Regions from separate parts of the Bifidobacterium sp. KRGSERBCFTRI genome, predicted to be linked through region 2. Evidence: riboswitches for the same ligand, from Rfam matches in the RefSeq annotation. Region 2 holds a riboswitch; each other region holds the start of a gene.
What was found. A riboswitch is a leader RNA that binds a small molecule or an ion and turns the genes downstream of it on or off. The one in region 2 is predicted to bind thiamine pyrophosphate.
Positions count from the first base shown of each region.

Region 1: another riboswitch for thiamine pyrophosphate. It lies ahead of OGI63_RS05460 (ECF transporter S component); the one in region 2 lies ahead of OGI63_RS11460 (hydroxyethylthiazole kinase).
Region 3: another riboswitch for thiamine pyrophosphate. It lies ahead of tenA (thiaminase II); the one in region 2 lies ahead of OGI63_RS11460 (hydroxyethylthiazole kinase).

Region 1 is NZ_CP109653.1:1,292,850-1,299,927, forward strand. Features, by position in the region: gene OGI63_RS05445 (hypothetical protein) at 1-571, opposite strand, end outside; gene OGI63_RS05450 (hypothetical protein) at 587-802, shown strand; gene OGI63_RS05455 (cysteine hydrolase) at 836-1,396, shown strand; TPP riboswitch at 1,549-1,652, shown strand; gene OGI63_RS05460 (ECF transporter S component) at 1,684-2,298, shown strand; gene OGI63_RS05465 (TenA family protein) at 2,378-3,079, shown strand; gene OGI63_RS05470 (aldo/keto reductase) at 3,213-4,220, opposite strand; gene OGI63_RS05475 (DNA-deoxyinosine glycosylase) at 4,351-4,890, shown strand; gene glmU (bifunctional UDP-N-acetylglucosamine diphosphorylase/glucosamine-1-phosphate N-acetyltransferase GlmU) at 5,025-6,407, shown strand; gene rsfS (ribosome silencing factor) at 6,410-6,817, shown strand; gene OGI63_RS05490 (histidine phosphatase family protein) at 6,955-7,078, shown strand, end outside.
Region 2 is NZ_CP109653.1:2,643,451-2,650,528, forward strand. Features, by position in the region: gene OGI63_RS11445 (flavodoxin) at 1-203, opposite strand, end outside; gene OGI63_RS11450 (aldo/keto reductase) at 200-1,075, opposite strand; gene OGI63_RS11455 (MerR family transcriptional regulator) at 1,303-1,746, shown strand; TPP riboswitch at 1,924-2,037, shown strand; gene OGI63_RS11460 (hydroxyethylthiazole kinase) at 2,028-2,912, shown strand; partial or broken gene OGI63_RS11465 (thiamine phosphate synthase) at 3,056-3,805, shown strand; gene thiD (bifunctional hydroxymethylpyrimidine kinase/phosphomethylpyrimidine kinase) at 3,940-4,782, shown strand; gene OGI63_RS11475 (MTH1187 family thiamine-binding protein) at 4,871-5,236, shown strand; partial or broken gene OGI63_RS11480 (LacI family DNA-binding transcriptional regulator) at 5,339-6,381, shown strand; partial or broken gene OGI63_RS11485 (MFS transporter) at 6,680-7,078, shown strand, end outside.
Region 3 is NZ_CP109653.1:1,200,860-1,207,937, forward strand. Features, by position in the region: gene OGI63_RS05040 (DUF6508 domain-containing protein) at 1-1,070, shown strand, start outside; gene OGI63_RS05045 (GNAT family N-acetyltransferase) at 1,116-1,832, shown strand; gene OGI63_RS05050 (metallopeptidase family protein) at 1,849-2,217, shown strand; gene OGI63_RS05055 (YccF domain-containing protein) at 2,296-2,706, opposite strand; TPP riboswitch at 2,771-2,870, shown strand; gene tenA (thiaminase II) at 2,861-3,601, shown strand; gene yhbY (ribosome assembly RNA-binding protein YhbY) at 3,724-4,029, opposite strand; gene OGI63_RS05070 (aldo/keto reductase) at 4,300-5,136, opposite strand; gene OGI63_RS05075 (energy-coupling factor transporter ATPase) at 5,497-7,078, opposite strand, start outside.

The DNA.
Region 1 (7,078 bases), 1.4 Mb from region 2:
TGAATGGGTTGATGGCCCAGTCGTCTTCGTAGATGGACCACCATTTTATTGTTTTGTTTATGTAGTCGATGTGGATGCCTTTTTCGGGTTGTTTGTTGTGTGTTTGGAGGTTCCATTGCCAGGGTTTGCCTTCGTTGCAGCCTTGGATGACTTTGTTGACGAGCGTATGCATTTTGTTGGGGCCGAGTAGGGCTATGTTTTCGAGGTCGATGTAGTTTCCCCAAGTGATTGTTTTGTTGTTTTCTGTTGTGCAGGAGAATGCGTCGGTTTCGTTGGATATGGTCCATGGGGCCATATCCGATGCGGCGTCGAAGTCGCCGAGGTCTTTGAACGAATGATCGGTGTAGATGATGTCTGTGTCGGCTCCGGTGGCGCGTAATGTGCCGCGTGTGTCTTCGGGGGACCAGATTGCGGTCCATCCTGGCCATGTCAGTTCGATCAGGGCGTTGATGAGCCGGGGAAGGTAGCAGCCTTCGCTTTCTTCGGCCCAGACGATTCGTTTGGTGGTCATATCGATGAACAGGGTGCCTTCGAGCCATGGCGCGCTTTTCATCTCTTGGGGGGTATCCACGCCGTATGGGGCCTCGTGGTCAACACCGCCGCGAACTGGCTGACCTGGCAGGGCTACCTCCTCTTCCTGATCGGCGGCAAGGACGGCAGCTGGGCATCCGCCAACCTCGGCGTGATCGTGGCGCTGCTTGTCGGCCTGTTCGGCGCGTTGGCGTTCCAGCGTGGAGACATCGCCAAGCAGGAGGCCGACCTGCCGGCATCCGAAACGGCGGATGCCATCGAAGCCAAGTGACGAACGGCGCGATCGCACAGGAAGGAACATACGATGATCGCTGAAGATGAGTGGCTGGTCGTCATCGACCGTCAGAAAGTATTCGCCGAAAGCGAATGGTCCGCTTGGGCCTGCGCCGACGGAACCTACTACGACACCAACGAAGCGTTCGCAAAACTGGCCAAGGCGTTCGGCGACCGCGTGGTCTACACGCGCTACGTCGCGCCGATTCCGCCAAAGGACGCCTGGGTCGACTACTTCAAGGACTGGCCGCAGTTCCTGGTACCGCCGGACGACCCGATGTACGACCTGACCGACGAGACCGCCGCCCTCGCCGAAGGCCATCAGGTGGTGGACCGCACCACATTCGGCAAATGGGGACAACAGCTGATCGACGCGATCGGCGGAGCCAAGAAAATCACGGTCTGCGGCGTGGCCACCGACTGCTGCGTGCTCACCACCGTGCTCGCCGCGGCCGATAACGGCGTGGCCGTGCGCGTTCCGGCCGACGCCTGCGCCGGCAGCACCCCGGAGAACCAGGAACTGGCGCTCAACACGATGCGCTTGTTCGAACCGCTGATCACGGTAACCGACACGGCGTCGATCCTGGCATAGCCGACAGCGGCTTTCCCGCATATCGATGGGTTCCGTGTTTTTCCGAAGGCCCAGGACTTTCGGGAAAACACGGAACCCATTTTTCCATTTCACGAGACTTTTGGCCGACATGTGGAATACCAGCCTGGAAACGCGCCGAACCATGTAATATCGCTTGCGGACACGGGGGCCATTATGGCTGAGAGGAAGCGACCGCTTCAACCGTATGAACGTATACCGGATAATGCCGGCGCACGGACGTCTCTCTACTTCCCGTGCCTTTGCATAAGAGAAAGGCACATACCTTTATGACTGAAGAAAACCAGTCTTCCGCAGTTCGCAAACCCAACGTCAAATGGCGTGTGGTCGACATCGTCGTGGCCGCGATTGTTGCCGTCGCATCCGGCGTGATCTTCTGGGCCTGGGACTTCATCTACGCCGTCCCGACCGCCCTGTTCGACAGCCTCACCCCGGGACTGGGCGGACTCTTCCATTTCATGTGGCTGTTCGCCGGCCCGCTCGTGGCCATCATCATCCGCAAGCCCGGCGCGGCCTTCTTCGGCGAAACCATCGCCGCGGTCATCGAAACGCTGCTGGGCAATCCATTCGGCGTGACGCACGCACTGCTGATCGGCATGGCCCAAGGACTCGGCGCCGAAATCGGCTTCGCGGTCTTCGCATACCGCAAGTGGAACCTGCTCACCGTGACCCTGGCCGGCGCGTTGACCGGCCTATCCAATGGCCTGTACGAGTGGGTCGTCACCGCCGGCTGGTCGACACTGCAAGGCGTTGTGTTCACCGTCTGCTGCGTCATCTCCGGAGCCGTATTCGGCGGAGCGCTCATGTGGTTCGTACAGAAGGCGCTCGCCAAAACCGGTGTGCTCGACCGCTTCGAATCAGGCAAGGCCGACGTCGTGGCCTGAACCACGCAACTCACAATCCAACAACAAACACAGAAAACATGCCGGCCGTCCGCCGGCGTATCCAAGAAAAGAGAAAATCATGACCAACCACGTTCCAGAAGCAACGAAACCCGCCAGTGGAGACTACGCCTGGCTGGGCGCGGAAGCCGGCTCCGTCGCCGACCTCATGTACATGCTCAACACCGAGGACTGGTACGACGCCATCAACTCGCGTTTCGTCAGCGAGCTGCTTGACGACACCTTGCCGGAATCCATCCTCAAGGCGTACCTGATCCAGGATTTCAAGTTCTATAACAACGGCATGATGGCGCGTCTCATCAAACTCGCCCCACGTCAGGAGACCAAGGACATGCTCGCGGCGCAATCGCAGTGGTTCGCCGACAACGAGGCCACCTACTTCGAGCACTTCCTCGAGGCCTATCACGTCAGCCAGGAGGAATACGACGCGACCGAACCGACCCCGGCCAACAAGGAGTACGGCGCATACCTCGACAGCCTGTCCGACAAGAGCTGGCCGGAACTGATCACCGCGATCTGCTGCATGGAATGGCTGTACCTCGCATGGGCCAAGCGCACCGTCGACGCCGACGTCATCCAGCAGGTGCCGGCGCACAAGGGCTGGGTCGACCTGCATGAAGGCGCGCACTTCCGCAAGTGGGTCGGCGACCTCATCTCCCTGGTCAACGAATACTGCTCCATCGATGGTCCGGAAGCCGAAGTGTTCCGCACCATCGTGCATCTGGAGCGCCGCTTCTTCGACGACTCCTACCCGCAGGAGTGAGCCTGCGATCCACGACCGCATAAGCCATGAGCCGGGCGCGTACGATCGATGTCGTACGCGCCCGGCTCATTTGTTGCGGTTCCGTCCGGAGCCCGGCTTCCTCGTGCGCGGCTGCCGCGCGGGGGCGGCCCGGCTACAGTGAAATCTTGTCGATACGCCGGAGCTCCTCGTCGCTGAACGAAGTGTTTCTAAGCGCACCGATGTTGTCGATCAGCTGCTGTGGACGGGACGCTCCGACCAGCACCGAAGCCACCATGCCGTCGTGCAGCAGCCAAGCCAGCGACATTTCGGCGAGCGTCTGTCCACGCTCGGCGGCCAGATCGTTCAGGTCGCGAATCTGCTGAAGCCGTTCCGGCGTCAACGCGCTCTGCTGCAGGAATCGTCCGTCATGTGCGATTCTGCTGTCCGCCGGAACGCCGTTCAGATACCGGTTGGTCAACAGTCCCTGGGCGAGCGGGGAGAAAGTGATGAGTCCCTTGCCAAGACGGTGCGCGGTCTCCTTGAGCCCATTGCGTTCCACGGTGCGGTCGAAGATGTTGTAACGGTTCTGGTTGATGATGAACGGCACATGCATCTCATCCAAAATGGCGGTGGCCTTCTCGAGTGTGGGGCCATCATAATTGGACAGGCCCACATACAGCGCCTTGCCGCTGTTCACGGCCGTGGCGAGCGCGCCCATGGTCTCTTCGAGTGGTGTGGATGGATCCATGTGGTGGTGGTAGAAGATGTCCACGTAGTCGAGGTTGAGGCGTTTGAGGCTTTGGTCGAGTGAGGCGAGCAGGTATTTGCGGCTGCCGAGGTCGCCGTAGGGGCCGGTCCACATTTCGTAGCCGGCTTTGGTGCTGATGATGAGTTCGTCGCGGTGGTGGTGGAAGTATTCGTGCAGGAGTCGTCCGCAGTTTTTTTCGGCCGATCCGGGTTCGGGGCCGTAGTTGTTGGCCAGGTCGAAGTGGGTGATGCCGTTGTCGAATGCGGTGAACACGATGCGGCGCATGGTGTCGTATGGGGTGGTGTCGCCGAAGTTGTGCCAGAAGCCGAGGGATATGGCCGGCAGTTTGAGGCCGCTTTCGCCGGCATGGTTGTAGGTCATGCTGTCGTATCGGTTTGGCGATGGCGTATAGACGGTGGTCGGTTCGAGCATGTTTTCTCCTTTGAATATGCTGCTCATGTCGTATCCGCAATCAACATACACGTCCGTTTGTCGTGCCGCAACATTGCGCAATACAATAAGGCGCATCGCGGTATTCGATGCGGTGGTAGGAGAGTGGCCCATGCGTGTGGAACATGGATTCGGTCCGGTTTGGGATGCCGGATCGCGCGTGTTGGTGTTGGGTTCCGTGCCAAGTCCGAAGTCGCGTGAGATGCGGTTTTATTATGGTCATCCGCGCAATCGTTTCTGGCCGGTCATGGCGGCTGTTTTCCATGATGACGGTTGTCTGCGCGAGTGCCGGGACCCGGACCAGATTGTGGGGTTGCGTAGGGATTTCGCTTTGCGTCACCATATGGCGTTATGGGATGTGATTGAGTCGTGCGACATCGATGGAGCGAGCGATGCCAGTATCCGTAATGCGGTGCCCAATGATCTTTCCCCGATAATCATGCGATCGAAAATCGCCCATGTCTTCACCACTGGCGCGAAAGCCGCGCAACTGTACCGTAAGCTCTGCGTTCCGCTGCTTCGGGCGCATGGATTGGACGGCATGCCGATGACGCAGCTGCCATCCACCAGTCCGGCGAACGCCAAAGCCGACCTGCCCGGACTCGTCGAAGCGTACGGATGCGTCGCACGCTCCGTTTCGCAGGCGTCGTAAGGCGTTTCCGACGGCTGCGGCATTGTCCGAACCCTATTTATACAATCACGGTTGCGTTGAAATCCGAAGCGTCCTCCACTAATCCGTCTGGAATGGACGTTTCCCGCGAAAACCAGCAAAACGGAAGGCGAAAGATGGCACTGAGCGCCGCAATCATCCTTGCCGCGGGCGAAGGCACCCGCATGCGTTCCAACAAACCGAAGGTGCTGCACACCTTGGCCGGCAAAACGTTCCTGAACCGTGTCATGGACTCCGTGGCGGCCCTTGACCCCGATACGCTCGCCGTGGTGGTCCACTACCAGGCCGAACGCGTCGCCGAAGCCGCACGCTCCTACAACGAGCACGTCACCATCGTCGAACAGGACGACATCCCCGGAACCGGCCGCGCCGTGCAATGCGCGATGGCGCAGCTCACGCAGAAGGACGATCTGGACGGCGCCGTGCTGATCGCCGCATCCGACATGCCGCTGCTCGACACCGACACGCTCGACCAGCTGCTCGCCTTCCACGAGAAAAGCGGCAACGGCGCGACCGTGCTCACCACCATCCTCGACGATCCGACCGGCTACGGCCGCATCATCCGCGACAGCGAAGGCAACGTGCTGCGCATCGTCGAACAAAAGGACGCCAACAGCAGCGAACTCGCCGTACGCGAAGTGAACACCTCCGTATACGTGTTCGACGCCAAACTGCTCGCCGAAGCCATCGCCAACCTCAAATCCAACAACGCGCAGGGCGAATTCTACCTGACCGACGCGCTCGAAGCCGCCAAAGCCAATGGAGCCGTCGGCGCTTTCGCCGCCCCCGACCCGCTAAGCGTGGAAGGCGTCAACGACCGCGTGCAGCTCGCCGCGCTCGCCAAGGCGCACAACAAGCGCGTGTGCGAGCATTGGATGCGCGAAGGCGTCACCATCCTCGACCCGGACACCACGTGGATCGAGGACGACGTGCAGATCGCACGCGACGCGGTGATCCTGCCCGGCTGCTTCCTCCAAGGCCATACGGTGATCGGCGAAGCCGCCGAAGTCGGCCCGTACACCACGCTGATCGGCGCCACCATCGACGCCGAAGCGCATGTGGAACGCTCCCGCGTGCAGGAGACGCACATCGGCCGCGCGGCCAACATCGGCCCGTGGACGTATCTGCGTCCGGGCAACGAGCTCGGCGAGGGAAGCAAGGCCGGCGCGTTCGTGGAAATGAAGAAGGCGCACATCGGCAACGGCACGAAGGTGCCGCACCTGAGCTATGTCGGCGACGCCGACCTGGGCGAGCACACCAACATCGGCGGCGGCACCATCACCGCCAACTATGACGGCGTGCACAAGCACCACACCACCATCGGATCGAACGTGCACGTCGGCGCGGGCAACCTGTTCGTCGCCCCCGTCACCGTCGGCGACGGCGTCACCACCGGAGCCGGCTCCGTGGTCCGCCACGACGTCCCGTCCGACTCCATGGTCTATTCCGAAAACACGCAACACGTAGTAGAGGGCTGGAAGCCCGAATGGGAGCGCTGAACATGCCTGCATTGCAAGATTCCATCGACGCCATCCGCATCGCCGCAGCCGCGGCCGACCGCATGAAGGCCACCGACATCGTGGCGTTCGACGTTACCGAACCATTGGCCATCACCGACGCGATGCTCATCGCCAGCGCCTCGAACGAACGCCAGGTGCTCGCCGTCGCCGAGGAAATCGAGAAGGACCTGTACCTCAAGGCCGGCAAACGCCAGCCGCGCTCCCGCGAAGGCCTGACCGAAGGCCAGTGGGTGCTGCTCGACTACGGTGATTTCGTCATCCACGTCATGCACCAGGAATCCCGCGAATACTACCGTCTCGAACGGTTGTGGAAGGACTGCCCGAGCATCGATCTGCAGCTCGAACACGCCGAGGGCGAGCAGGAGCCGACGGCTTCCAGCGAAGCGTGATTTTTCATCCATCATCGAAACGTGCCTTCCCGAAAATCCTGCGGAAGGCACGTTTTGGTATGCGCCGTCCCAGCAATCCGAATACGACGGCAGACAGGCAATAAATCGGAAAGACAACCGGCAGATAGGGGAGAGGCATGCCCAGAAACGTCGAACTCGACCATGATGAGACCATGACGCCACACGTGCGTTCCATCACACTGGTGCGCCACGGACGCACCGCATACAACGCGCAGCACAGGCTGCAGGGACAGATCGACA
Region 2 (7,078 bases):
CCGCTGCCTGCCATTTTCTGGAGCGTGGATGCACTGTTGCCGATATCGGAGCTGGCGGAAGTGCAGAACGGAATGATCGTCTTACCTGCGAAATCGTTGGATTTGACGGAATCGTTCACCAGCCAAACAGGTGCCATCCACCAAATCGGGAAGCCCAGATACACAGTGCTGCCGGCACCGACCATGTCATGGACCGGAATCATTCGCGGCCGGCACGTTCCTTGACATAACCGACGAAGCGGTCGACCGCCTCAGGGGTGTCGTGGCGAAAGAACATGCTGGTCTTGGTGTCAAGGCCCGCGATGGTTGCCATCTCGCTGTCGGAGAGCCGGAAATCGAAAATGTTCAGGTTTTCTTCCATGCGCTCCTTGTGCGTGGACTTGGGCAGAGCAACGATGTCGCGCTGGGTGAGCCAACGCAGGATCACCTGCGCGACGGACTTGCCATGCGCCTCGCCGATCCTGGCCAGGGTGGGATTGGAGAACATGTTCTGCATGCCCTCCCCGAACGGAGCCCATGCTTCCTGAGCCACGCCCCGCTTGACCATGTTCTTGCGAGCTTCGATCTGCTGGTTGAGCGGATTAGTCTCGACCTGATCGACCATCGGGGCGATCTCATTGAAGGCGACCATATCGGCCAGACGATCCGGATAGAAGTTACTCACGCCGATGGCGCGGATCACGCCGTCCTTGTAGAGCTTTTCGAGTGCACGCCACGCGCCGTAGGTATCGGAAAACGGCTGGTGCAGTAACACCAGATCGAGATAGTCGGTGCCAAGCTTCTTCAAGGACACATCGACGGACCTCAGCGTGTTCTCATAGCCGTAATTGCTGATCCAGATCTTGGTAGTGAGGAACAGATCCTTACGATCGATACCGGAATCCTTGATTCCTTGGCCGACTTCGGCCTCGTTGAAGTACGACTGTGCGGTGTCGATATGGCGGTACCCGGTCTCGATGGCCTCGCGCACGCAGCGAGGAGCATCGTCCTTGCTGATCTGGAAGACGCCGTATCCGATCTTCGGAATCTCAATACCGTTGGCAAGTTTCACGTATTCCACTGTTTTTCCTTCCATAAATTCGTCGGTATTCAGTGCCGGCATGTATGCCGTTCTGACCCCCACGATAAAATCCGGTAGCTGCTACCGGTCAAATTACGGCACGCCGGTACTATCTACCGGTATTAATAACCGGAAATGTGACATGATAGGTACAAACAAAAAGAACAATGCGCCTCAAGCCCGACCCCATCCGGCGGCACCCGCCGAACGTCCTGCCGCGCAGCGTCCGAAAGGAGCCACGTATGGCAATCACGGCAGTGCCACTCCATAAGAACATGAAAACCTATACGATGAAGCAGGCCTGCAAACTAACCGGCATGAATTACGAAGCATTGAAGTTCTATTGCAATTCAGGACTCGTGCCCGGTCTCAAACGAGACCAGAACAACCGACGCGTCTTCGACGAGCGATGCATCGCATGGATCAACGGCCTGACATGCCTCAAACGCTGCGGTCTGGGCATCAAGGAGATGCGGCACTACACGCAACTCTGTCTTAAAGGTGAGTCATCGATACCGGAACGTCAGGAAATCCTTGCCGAAAAACGCGAGCATCTGGAGACGCAACTGGAGGAACTGCGTAAAGCCATCGCATACATCGATGAAAAACAGCGCTTCTACGCCGACGTGACTGCCGGCAGGACGGCATACTGCAGCAACGTCATCGACACGACGCAAAGCGACTGACTGCGTTCCGTAGGTGATTTTTGCGTTCCGTAGGCGGTCAGCTTCGAATCCGGACACGAGCAAACGCCTAATTCCAGGCATCTCGCCGATGCTTATCCGGCAGCAACCACCTACGGAAGCCCAAAATCACCTACGGAATCGCGCCTGTCAAGGGACGCAGATAGATTAACCACTGTTGTAAACATGCGGGGGTGCTTGATGTCCAAGTCCATCAAGCTGAGATAGGCATGAACGCCTGACCCTTTGAACCTGTTGGTTAGGACCAACGTAGGGAGCAGATCATGAGCGATGACCCATCCACCAATGACGCACTCGGCACATTGCGTGCCGCCATCAAACAAGCCGTCACGGACGTGCGCGGGCAGACACCATTGGCGCAGTCGTTCACCAATTTCGTAACCATCAATCTGGTGGCCAACGCGCAGCTCGCCGCGGGCGGCACCGCGGCCATGAGCTATCTGCCGGATGACGTGATCGCCACCGCCGAAATCGCAGGATCCAATTACATCAACGTGGGAACGTTGCTGCCGTTCTTCAAGAACGCGCTGCCCGAGATCGCGCGCAAGCTACATGAGAACGGCAAAACCTGGGTGCTCGATCCGGTCGCGGCCGGCATCGGCGAGACACGCACCGCCATCCTCGAATCGTTCCGTGACGTTCCGCCGACCATCGTGCGCGGCAACGCCAGCGAGATCATCGCGCTCGACGCGATGTGGGGACTCGCCGACGCCGACAGCACCACGCCCGCGACCCGTCCCGCCGGCGTGGAAGCCGTCGATGAGGTCGATGCCGCGGTCGACGCGGCCAAGCGTCTCGCCCGCCATCTGGCGAAGCGCTCCCCCGTTGGAGCAGGCGCGGTCGCGGTGTCCGGCGCGGTTGATCTGGTGACCGACGGCGAGCGCACGTTCCGCCTGCCCGGAGGCAGCGCGATGATGACGAAGATCACCGGCGCCGGCTGTTCGCTCGGCGGCGTGACCGCAACGTATCTTGCCGTGGCCGAGCCGCTGGTCGCCGCCCTTGCCGCGTCGCTGCTGTATGATCGTGCGTCCGAAATCGCCGAAGTCAAATCCGATGGCCCCGGTTCGTTCCAGGTGGCGCTGCTCGACGCGCTGTGGAACGTCACCGCCGACCAGGTGGCCGCGTCCGACATCATCGAAACCAACTGACCGCAACGTTCCGTGGATGGTTTCGCACCATCGCAATCGTATATACGGAATATATACGTTCAGTGCGGTGCGACGGAAAATAAACGGAAAATAACAAGACTTCTTCTGGAGCACTTACCCAAAGAACAACAAAGGGGAGACCAATGAATAATTATCCATTCGCCTCGATGCGCGACTGCTTTGATATGAGCGCGTATTTCGTGGTCGGTCCGCAGGATTGCAAGGGCCGGCCGGTGACGGATGTGGTGGATGACGCGTTGCGTGGGGGCGCGACGTTCATCCAATTGCGCGCCAAGAACGCGGATGCGAAGGATATCACCGAAATGGCCCGCGATATCGCGCAGGTCATCAAGAACAGCGGCAAGTCCGATTCCGTGGCGTTTGTGATCGACGACCGCGTGGATGTGGTGTGGCAGGCGCGCGACAAGGGCATCAAGGTGGATGGCGTGCATATCGGCCAGACCGATATGGAACCGCAGGAGGCTCGCGCGCTGCTCGGCGAGGATGCCATCGTGGGCCTGTCCGCCGAGACCGAAAGTCTGGTGAAGCTTATCAACGAGCTGCCGAGCGGCTGCATCGACTACATCGGCGCCGGCCCGCTACATGTGTCCACCACCAAGCCGGAGGCTTCCGTGGGCGGCAACGACGGTTCCGGGCACACGCTTGACGAGGAACAGATCAACGCGATTTGCGCGGCGAGCGAGTTCCCGGTAGTGGTCGGCGGCGGCGTACATGCCGACGATATGGAGATGCTGGCCCGTTCGAAGGCGGCCGGCTGGTTCGTGGTGTCCGCGATCGCCGGTGCCGACGATCCGGAAGCGGCCACCCGCGAAATGGTGACGCGCTGGAAGGCGGTGCGCGGCGACGCGAAGCACGGCTATGCGCCGCGTGTGAAGTAGTCCGTCGTACAGGAAATCGACAAGCCCGCTGAGATGAGCGAGAAGTTCCGCAAAGGTGGTTCTACACTGTATCAGTGAGCTCAGTGAAGATAATCAATGAATCAGTGAGCCTAATAAGGAGAGTTACCATGACCAGCACATTGCCACCGGTATTGAGCATCGCAGGATCGGATTCGTCCGGCGGTGCCGGCATTCAGGCGGATTTGAAGACCATGCTCGCCAACGGCGTGTTCGGCATGACCGCGATCGCGGCGCTGACCGCGCAGAACACCACCGGCGTGACGATGGTCACCAACACTCCCCCGGAAATGCTTGCGGCGCAGATCGACGCGGTGTTCGAAGACATTCCGCCGGTGGCGGTGAAGATTGGCATGGTGTCCAGCGCCGAGCTCATCACCGTGATCGCCGACCGTCTGACCGCGCACAACGCGAAGAACGTGGTGCTCGACCCGGTGATGGTGGCCACGTCCGGCGCGAAGCTCATCGAGGATGATGCCATCGCGGCGCTGACGTCCAAACTGTTCCCGCTGGCCACTGTGATCACGCCGAACATGCCGGAGACCCAGGTACTGTGCGACTTGGCCGTAGAGCAGGGTGCGGGCGCAATCGACTATGAGAACGGCGAATCCATCTCCACCGAGAACGACATGGTGACCGCAGGTCATCTGCTCGCCGGCCATTTCGGCTGCGCGGTGCTCGTCAAGGGCGGCCACGGCACGCATGACGCGAGTGACGTGCTTGTCGAGCCGGATGGCAAGATCACCTGGTTCCGTTCCCGTCGCATCAACAACCCGAACACGCACGGCACCGGCTGCACACTGTCTTCCGCCATCGCCAGCCATTTGGCTCTTGGCGAGGCGCTGCCGACGGCCGTCGACCATGCCAAGCTGTACCTGACCGGCGCTTTGGAAGCGCAGCTCGATCTTGGACATGGTTCCGGTCCGATGGACCACGCGTGGAAGTGGCGTTGAGCCAAGCCACGCGAACCACGGCAACCGTTGGAACAGTACAACAAGTAATCGCACGAAAACACACGAGACAACGCTGAGAAAGGTAATCATGACGCTCGATCGCAACGCAGAAAAGCAGGAAGTGCCCGTCAATCCGGAAACCGGCAAACCGTATATCAACACGCTTGCCGCAGTAGCCATCTCCCCCGCCGGCGCCAGCCCGGAGAAGTCCACGTACGTGGCGCAGGCCGTGGATGTGATCCGTGAATCCGGCCTGCCGAACGAGACGAACGCCATGTTCACCAACATCGAAGGAGACATCGACGATGTGCTCAAGGTGATCCGCGACGCTACCATGAAGCTCGCCGGCCAGGGATACCGCACCGACGTGGTGATCCGTCTCGACATCCGCCCCGGTTTCGAAGGACAGATCCACGCCAAGCAGGAACTGGTAAACGAGATTCTGTCGAAATAACCCCCTTTACAGTGGTGAAACGAAACCATTCCATGTAAAAAAGCGCGCTTTTTCTTGGCAAAAGCGCGCTTTTCGCGTTTATTTGGGTATAGTGTTGCGATTATGACGACAATGAAGGAAATCGCCGAACAAACGGGGGTATCCATCTCCACTGTATCCCTGGTGCTCAACGGACGCGACGAAGGCAGGGTAAATCCCGCGCTCGCCAAACTCGTACGCAACAAAGCGACCGAGCTCGGGTACAAGATCAATCCGTTGGCGCGAAGCCTGCGTACCAACAAAACCCGAATCCTCGGCTTCATCAGCGAGGAAGTTGCCACCACACCATACGCAGGCGGCATCATTCTGGGCGCGCAGGATGCGGCCAGTGCCTACGGCTACATGCTGTTCACAGTCAGCACCGACGGCAAGGCGAGCGAGGAGAACGAAATCGCCACGTTGAAACGATACGGCGTGGATGGATTCTTCTATTCGAAGATGTCGAACCGCATCGCGCATGTGCCTGAATCGTTGAGCGATTATCCCGTGGTGATGGTGGACGCCACCGATTATGAGAACAAGGTTCCCAGCGTCGAGCCCGACGAGTTCATGATCGCTATGACGCCACGATACGGTTGCTGCAGGCCGATTGCAAACGTATCGCGTACGTGGGTTGCGCGGAAAACATGATCGCGCAGGACGGTCGTCTTGCCGGCTACTGCACCGCGTTGCAGGAGGCCGGACGTGCGTTCAACCCATCGCTGGTATGCAACGTAATGAACGACGGTCCAGCTTTACGCGCCGTGAACAAGTTGTTCGACGACGAGCATCCGGACGGCTTCTTCTGCTTCAATGATGCGCGCGCCTGGTATGTGTACGAATGCGCGGCAAGAAGAGGGCTTACGGTAGGCAAGGATATTTCCGTGGTCGGCGTGGACAACCACCGCGTGTTCGCAGAGACACTTGAACCGCAGCTGACCACCGTCGAACTGCCACATTACGAAATGGGCTATTGGTCAGCCTGCAAGCTGATTTCCATGATTGAAGGCAAGGATGTGGATACCAGTTCATGTCCATCCGCCAGAGCTTCCCTGCCGCCGCTTGATGCGCCGATTCCGGCGAAGATCCACTGCGCATTGTTGGAAAAAGATTCCGTCATATCCTGATTTTTCTGTTTTTACAACGATTCAAATGCTTACGATTGTTCGCACAGCCATTTTCTATACATGAAAATTGTGCGTTTGTTCACGACACGCCGAATAAAGCAATCGTGCCAACAGTCCGCCAGCAGTTGATTCAGGCTTAATTTCAACTATCCGCAAATCCTTACAAACGTTTGACGTCAAACGATTGACGTCAAACGATTGACGAAGCAGTTGCAACATGCTATCTTGAAGCCATGTTCGCTTTTCGGCACGGCAGCTGAAATCAGAGCAGGCGCAAGCCAAAACAACATCGGAAGCGATCGCTGCCGCGCGGCAGCGGCAGCGCGAAGAGAAAAAGAGAATCAAAATGGCAAGCAAAACACGTTCTGTATGGAAGAATCCTTCCTATCTGCAGAGCTCCTTCGGCATTTTCATGTTCTTCTGTTCCTGGGGCATCTGGTGGTCCTTCTTCTCCCGCTGGCTCACTGACCCGACCCACGGTCTGGGCATGAGCTCCGCGGAACAGGGCCAGATCTACTCCATCAACTCCTTGGCCACCCTGGTCATCATGTTCGTTTACGGCACCATTCAGGACCAGCTGGGCATTAAGCGTAAGCTCGTGATCTTCATCTCTGCGGTCGCTGCATGCGTTGGCCCGTTCGTGCAGTTCGTGTACCAGCCGATGCTGACCGCCGGCGGCACCACCCGATTCATCGGC
Region 3 (7,078 bases), 1.4 Mb from region 2:
TCATCGTGCTGTACGAGAACTCCAAGGCATTGCGGCTTGTCGCCGCATGGCATCGTGTGCCGGGGACCGAAATTCTCAACACCGACATGCGACGGGTGATCGAGGAGAACCGGGATCCCATGCGTCACACGGCCTCCGATGCCGATGAGATGGAACAGGCCGGGCGGGAACTCGAAATCAGCGATGCCACCAAGAGGCTTCTGCTCACCGGTACGCATGCGCGCCTGCGTCTCATAGCCAGGTCGATGAGACTTGGCAAGCCGATCACCGAACTGGCTCGATTCGTCTCCCTTGAATCGTTGATGGGCGGCAAGCAGCTATGGGAGAATGGTGATGTACGCGAGTTGCATTTCGTGCCGTTCGGCATTTTCCATGCCGAGGTGGCCGATGATACCGAAATGCACACCGTCGACATCATTATGCGTCATAATTTGCTGTCGCGCATGATGTGCTCATGCGAGCAGGCACAAAGTCTGCACGTATGTCGGCATGAGGTGGCCACAATCCTGCAGTTGGCCCAGCAGTTCCGGTTCGCCATAGACCTCGACGTCGAACATGGTGTGTCGATGCGCGAGGGTGAGCATGGGACAGGCGGCCAGTTCGGGCATTACGCCAATATGCTCGACGTGATGCGCGAACATGAGGATTCCAGGGATACCTATGAATGGCTCACCGCGTACATTCAGCCCCTTGAAAGCGACACCGGCGACCTCTATCACACCGAGTTCATGACGATGCCAGGTGTGATGAGCAGCGTGCCATACGTGGTATATGAGCCGATTATGCTCGGCTTCATCGATTCCGTGCTCACCCGATGTTCCGCTGACTTCACCAAGACGCTGCGCCGTTATGGGCTCGATGCCGATGTGGATCCGAAGATCTTGAATATGCGTTCGTTGGACATGGAATTGGTGAGCGCACTGATCACCATGATTGTGTACCGCGAACGCCGTTCCGACGGGTACCTCGCCGAATGCTTGGAGAATGGCGTGCTCGTCGGCCTGCTCAAGCGTATGAGGGAACTCGTGGAGGAACACAAGGGGCGTCAGTCACGGCGCATACGCCAATAGGTTGAAGCCAATGACCTCATGCGGCTGTGGGATACACTTGGGGTTATGAATGATTCGATCAGTTACAGGACGTTGCAGCGCACCGATTACCCAGCGTTAACGAAGATGTTGTGCGAGACGTGGCACAAGCAGGATCCGCAGATGGATGAGGATCTGCAAATGAAGCTCGCCCAGATAGATCTCGAATACTGCCTGGCACGCACAACCACCGCAGAAGTGGCTGTACGCGATGGTGAGGTGGTCGGCGCCGTTCTGGGTCGCATCGACGCCCAGGAGACCCGCAAGGGAATCAACCAGCATCATCGCAGCGTCATGAAGATCATGGGCCCGCTTTTCTTCAACAAGTCAGCTCATCAGGCGTTGAAGAACATGCTCAACGCCGAGAAAGCCGACCGGCAGATGATCAAGCAGGCGAAGAAGGACGGCCATGCCTATGACGGCGAGATCGTGCTCTTCATTGTGCGCGAGGACATGCGCGGCCAGGGCATAGGCCAGCATCTGTTCGACTGGATGCTCAATGAGTTCAAAGTAAACAATGTGGAACACTACTTCCTGTACACCGACACGGATTGCGACTACGGTTTCTACGAGGATCGCGGCATGGTGCGTCGCATGGAGATGCCCATGGAACCCCACACGCCGAAGGAGGACACCGAGGCGCATCAGGAAGCTGATTACCTCGACAACCATTTGCATGCGCTGATGTTCGACAACGAGACGTCACCAGCCAATGAGGGTGTCAATCCGCTCGGCCGTGACTAATTGAGAAGGCGTCGACATGCATATGAGCGAACCTGAATTCGAGCGGACCGTCACCGAGGCGGTCCGCTCCGTTCCAGAACGGTTTAAAAAAGCGCTTTCCAACATTGCAATCACCGTGGCCGACGAGCCGACGGACAAAGAATACGTCAGCATGACCCACGGAGACGGGGAGCTGCTCGGCCTCTACCAAGGCACGCCGATCACCCAGCGTACCACCGGATACGCCGGCGTGCTGCCGGACCGCATCACGATCTTCAAGGGCCCCCATGAACGCATCTGCGCCACGCATGCGCAGATGGTCGAACAGATTCGCAAGACCGTGCTCCACGAGCTGGGGCATTATTTCGGATTCGATGACAAGTACCTGCACTCGCACGGCTACTGATGCTGGCGAATATACGCAATGACGGTGGCCGGAGACCTTGAGAACCAAGGTCGCCGGCCACCGCCACCTTATGCGGGACTAGTCAATGGTGGTGCCGAAAGGCCACAGGGCAAGCTTGCACATCTTGAATGACTGAATGCCGAAAGGCACGCCAATCACCGTGATGCAATTCAGCACACCGGCAATGAGATACCCAAGCGCCATCCACCAGCCGACCAGCACCACCCATACGATGTTGAGCAGCAGCGAACCCACCGAACCGCCATAGACGACGTGTTGGCCGAATGGGGTGAGCGTGAGCTGGGCCATCTTGAACGACTGCACACCCAACGGGATGCCCACGATCGTCACACAAAGCACGAGGCCGACCACGAACCAGGCGAAGGCGATCTCCAGACCACCCAGAACAAGCCAGATCAAATTACCGATGAATCTCATACCGACAGTGTAGGCCGGCCATGGATACGCGGCCAAACGCACGATGTCCATCGGCGAACATGCAGGGACCTGCACGGAGACGACATGGCGCTTCGTCTGCCGACCATGTGACAATACGAAGATGCGGGGGGACTCAGACGAGTTGAGAACGCGACAGCGTGACCCTTTGAACCTGTTGGCTAACACCTACGTAGGGAGACATCATATGGCGAAATCCATGCCGACCACCATCACCAGAACCGACCTGCCACCGTTCGCGTCGCGCATGCGCCAGGCCGCCGATCCGGTATGGGAAGAGGGCTACAGGCAGCCATTCATACAGGAACTCGGCGCTGGAACCCTTGACCGTTCGAAGTTCGCATTCTACCTGATGCAGGACGAGCTCTACCTCGGCGCCTATGCGAAGGTGCATGCGCTCGCCGTGACGAAGACCGACGACCGTGAGGTGATGGCATGGATGGCGAGTGTTCAGGACGCGATCCTGCATGTGGAGACCTCACTGCATCGCGATTATCTGGCATCATTCGGCCTGACCGAGGAGAAGGTGCTGCACGGCCAGCAGTCCGCATTCGCGCGCGCCTACACGACGAACATGCTCACCACCGCGTATTCGGGCGATCTGCTCGACATCCTGGTGTCCGTGCTGCCCTGCGCGTGGGTGTACGCCGACTATGGCGAGCGACTGGCACGTGATTTCGCACAGGGACTCGAGCACAATCCATGCCGGCAGTGGATCGACATGTACAAGACCGACGAGTTCTGGCAGAGCTCCGTATGGCTGCTCGCGCAGATCGAACGCCGCGTTGCCGGCGTGGGCGAGGAGCGCCGGCGTGGACTGGTGGATTCGTTCGTGCGTGGTGTCGAATACGAGTACATGTTCTGGGCGAGCGCCTATGAGCGCCAGATGACCTGGAAACCGCAGTGGGAGGGCCTCACCTCACGCTGATCCGGTATCGGCGTGCAGATTTGCGGATGCTCCGCGCTTCGCCGCACGCGATTGATGTGCCAATGAAAACGCCCGGCTCATGTGGGCCGGGCGTTTTCATCCGTAAAGGCTTTGCATTCGTTCTATTCGCGCACAAGCTGGATGTGCTCGATGTCGTCGCGATGTGAACGACGGTAGAGCACGGCACGGTTGCCGATCACCTGGACTACCTCGGCCCCCATGCGATCGGCGAGTCCCTGTGCGGCCTCCTTGGCGTCTATGCCCGAGCCGTCGAGCACCTGCACTTTGATGAGCTCGCGTTTCTCGATCGTCTCGTCCGCCTGCTTGATCACGTTGTCGCTCAGATCGCCTTTGCCGATCTGTACGAGCGGCTTGAGCTGGTTCGCCATCGCGCGCAGCTGCCTGACCTGCTTCTTCGTCAATGCCATATTCTTGTTCCTACCTTTGGAAACCCGGTTGTCTTACAGATTCCGTGCGTAACAGACCGCTCCATCGTACAGGAGCGTTGGGTCAATGCGTGCCGATCGCGAGGTTGGGCTGAATACGAAGACAGTCGGAATACGCGTGTGAGATATGCGCTGGGGTTGGGCGCCCACGGGACGGGGAGTGTCTCGTCACTGGATCGCAAGCGCCCTTTACGTTCCTCAACACTCCCCGTCCCGTGGGCGACCAACCCCAGCGCAGGCAATCAGTGGCGATCAGAAGTCGACGTGATGGGGATCGGCACCCTGACGTTCGCCGGTGTCCATCGCGTTGATCCGGGCCATGTCGTTCTCGCCCAGTTCGAAGTCGAATACGTGGATGTTCTGCACGATGCGGGTTTCATGCACCGACTTCGGCAGCGGAATCACCTCACGCTGCATGTGCCAGCGAATCATCACCTGGGCAGGGGACTTGCCGTATTTGTCGCCGATATCGCGCAGCGTCTCGTTTTCGAACAAATCACTGCCCCGACCTCCCATCGGATGCCATGCCTCGACCGCAATGCCCTTGCTGTGGCAGAAGTCGATGAGATCCTGATTGGCGAAGAGCGGGTTGGACTCGATCTGGTTGACGGCAGGCTTGATCTCGGCGAGATCCAGCAGCTCTTCGAGCTGATCCTGCTCGAAGTTGCATACGCCAATGGCCTTGACGCGGCCGTCGCGGTAGAGCGTCTCCAGTTCCTTCCATGCCTGCTGCCAGCCTTCGACCGGCCAGTGCAGCAGGTAGAGGTCGAGATAATCGAGATCGAGGAGCTTGAGGCTCTTGTCGAAGGCCTCCTTCGTCTTGCCGGCGCGAATGTCGTCGTTCCACACCTTCGTGGTGACGAAGATCTGGTCACGTGGCACGTCGGACGAGGCGATGGCCTCTCCCACCGACTTCTCGTTCTTGTAGAACGCCGCCGTGTCGATGAGACGGTAGTTGTTGGCCAGCGCGGCCTTGACGGCGTTCACCGTCTCTGGGCCTTCTTCGGCGTGCCATACGCCGAAGCCGATTTCGGGCATGAGTACCTCGTTGTTCAGTGCGATGGTATGTTCGCCATCCTGCAATGCCATGACTTCCTCGTTTCTGTACTTGTGGTGGGCATATTCTCCTGCGTTTCATCTTAATGGCCCCAAACAATGGACATGCAGCATCGTGCTCTATGAGAACAAGGCGGCAGTGGAGAGGAGTGCGGAAATAAAAAACCACCCGCCATGCGGCGGGTGGTCACGACTCATGTGCGTCGCCTACGGCATTGGGTCCTTGTGGGACGAACCGTGCGTCATACATTCGACGTGGACGGAACGGCGCTCAATGCTATTCGCGTCAACCTCATTCGTCGGCGCCGCCGTGCGCGGTGATTGTGTCATCGTACATGACGGGTGTCGTTGTGAATATTTTGCATGAGTATTCGTTTTGAGCGTAACTACAATTCATATGGTGAACACATTCATGGCGATTATGGCCGCCAACGTCGTCACGGTGAGCGTCATGAACACGATGTCACGGCCGCGTATGTGCATGGCATGCCAGGTGGAGCGGGGGCGCCCCTCTTCGAAGGAGCGTGCCTGCAGGGCCAACGACAGGTTGTTGGCATGGCGTATGGCGCCGGCGAATACCGGTATGATGGTCGCGCACATCGCGTTGACCCGTTGTGGCAGGGAACCCGATTCTATGGAACCGCCACGAATCGCCTGCGCATCTCGAATGGAGAGTGCCTCCTGGGCCAACGTGGGCACGAACCGCAGGGCCAACGACAGCACCAATGCCGTCTCCTGCGTATGCCAATGCAGTCGCCGCAGCGGTGAGAGCAACGAAGAGAACGCCGCCGTCAGACGGGTGGGGGTCGTGGTCTCAAGCAGGAGAGCACCTAATATCAACACGATGGCAAAGCGCGTCGTGTAGATGATGGCGACGGACACGCCGCCGGTCGTGATCGGCAGGGGACCGATCCTTACCAACACATCACCGGTATGAACGACACCGATGTTGAGGGCACCCATGACCGCGAACAGGACAAGGAAGCCACGCACCGAACGCAATAGCCTGGTGAAGCCGACACGACTGGCGCCCCAGAGAGCAGCCGTCAGCAGCACACCCACAGCCAACTGGGCCCAGGTGTTCATGGCGAAAGCCGCACACATCACCGTGAGGATGCATACGATCTTCACGCGTGGGTCGAGGCCGGACACCCAGGAGTAACCCGTGTCGGTGGGGGAGAGTACCTCACGCTGGACCTCGCCGCCGCTATCTGCGTGAGCCCGTCCCTGTTGCTCATTGCCGAACAGGATAACCTGATCGGCCAAACGGTCCACCTGATCGGGGTCATGGCAAATGAGAATGACGGTGACCCCTCTGTGGCGAAGATTCTCCATCAGGCGCTCGATGTGTCTGCTCGCCGAGGTGTCGAGCCCTGCACATGGTTCGTCCAGCACCAGCACCGACGGATCGCAGGCGATGATTCCGGCGATGGCGACCAGCCTCTGCTGGCCGCCTGACAGTTCGAACGGATTCCTGCCGCGTAGGTCAGACACGCCGACGAGGTCCAAAGCCCAATCGACGCGTTCACGCACCTGTGCCGCATCCAAACCCTGGTTGGTTGGACCGAACGCCACATCGTCGGCCACCGTTTCGGCAAATAGCTGGCGTTCGGGATGCTGCATCACAAATCCGAGCACTCGACGCAAGCGTCTGCGCTCGCGTCGTCTCGCTTGCGTCACGTCGATGCCCTCCACCACGATTCGGCCGCCGCGCGGTTTGTCGAGCGCGCACAGCAGACGCGCGAAAGTGGTCTTCCCGGATCCGTTCGGACCCATGATGGCCGTCAGGCATCCGCGTGGAATCCGTAGATTCATATGGCTGAGCACATCCGCCGATTCCCGCTCATAGCGGAACGATACGTCATCGAACACCACAGCGGTTGGTGCCGCCCCGATTATTCCGGCATGCTCGGTGTTGACATGTCGGGCCAGGGTATCGAGCTGGGCGAACGTGGTCACACTGGGGGAATGATGG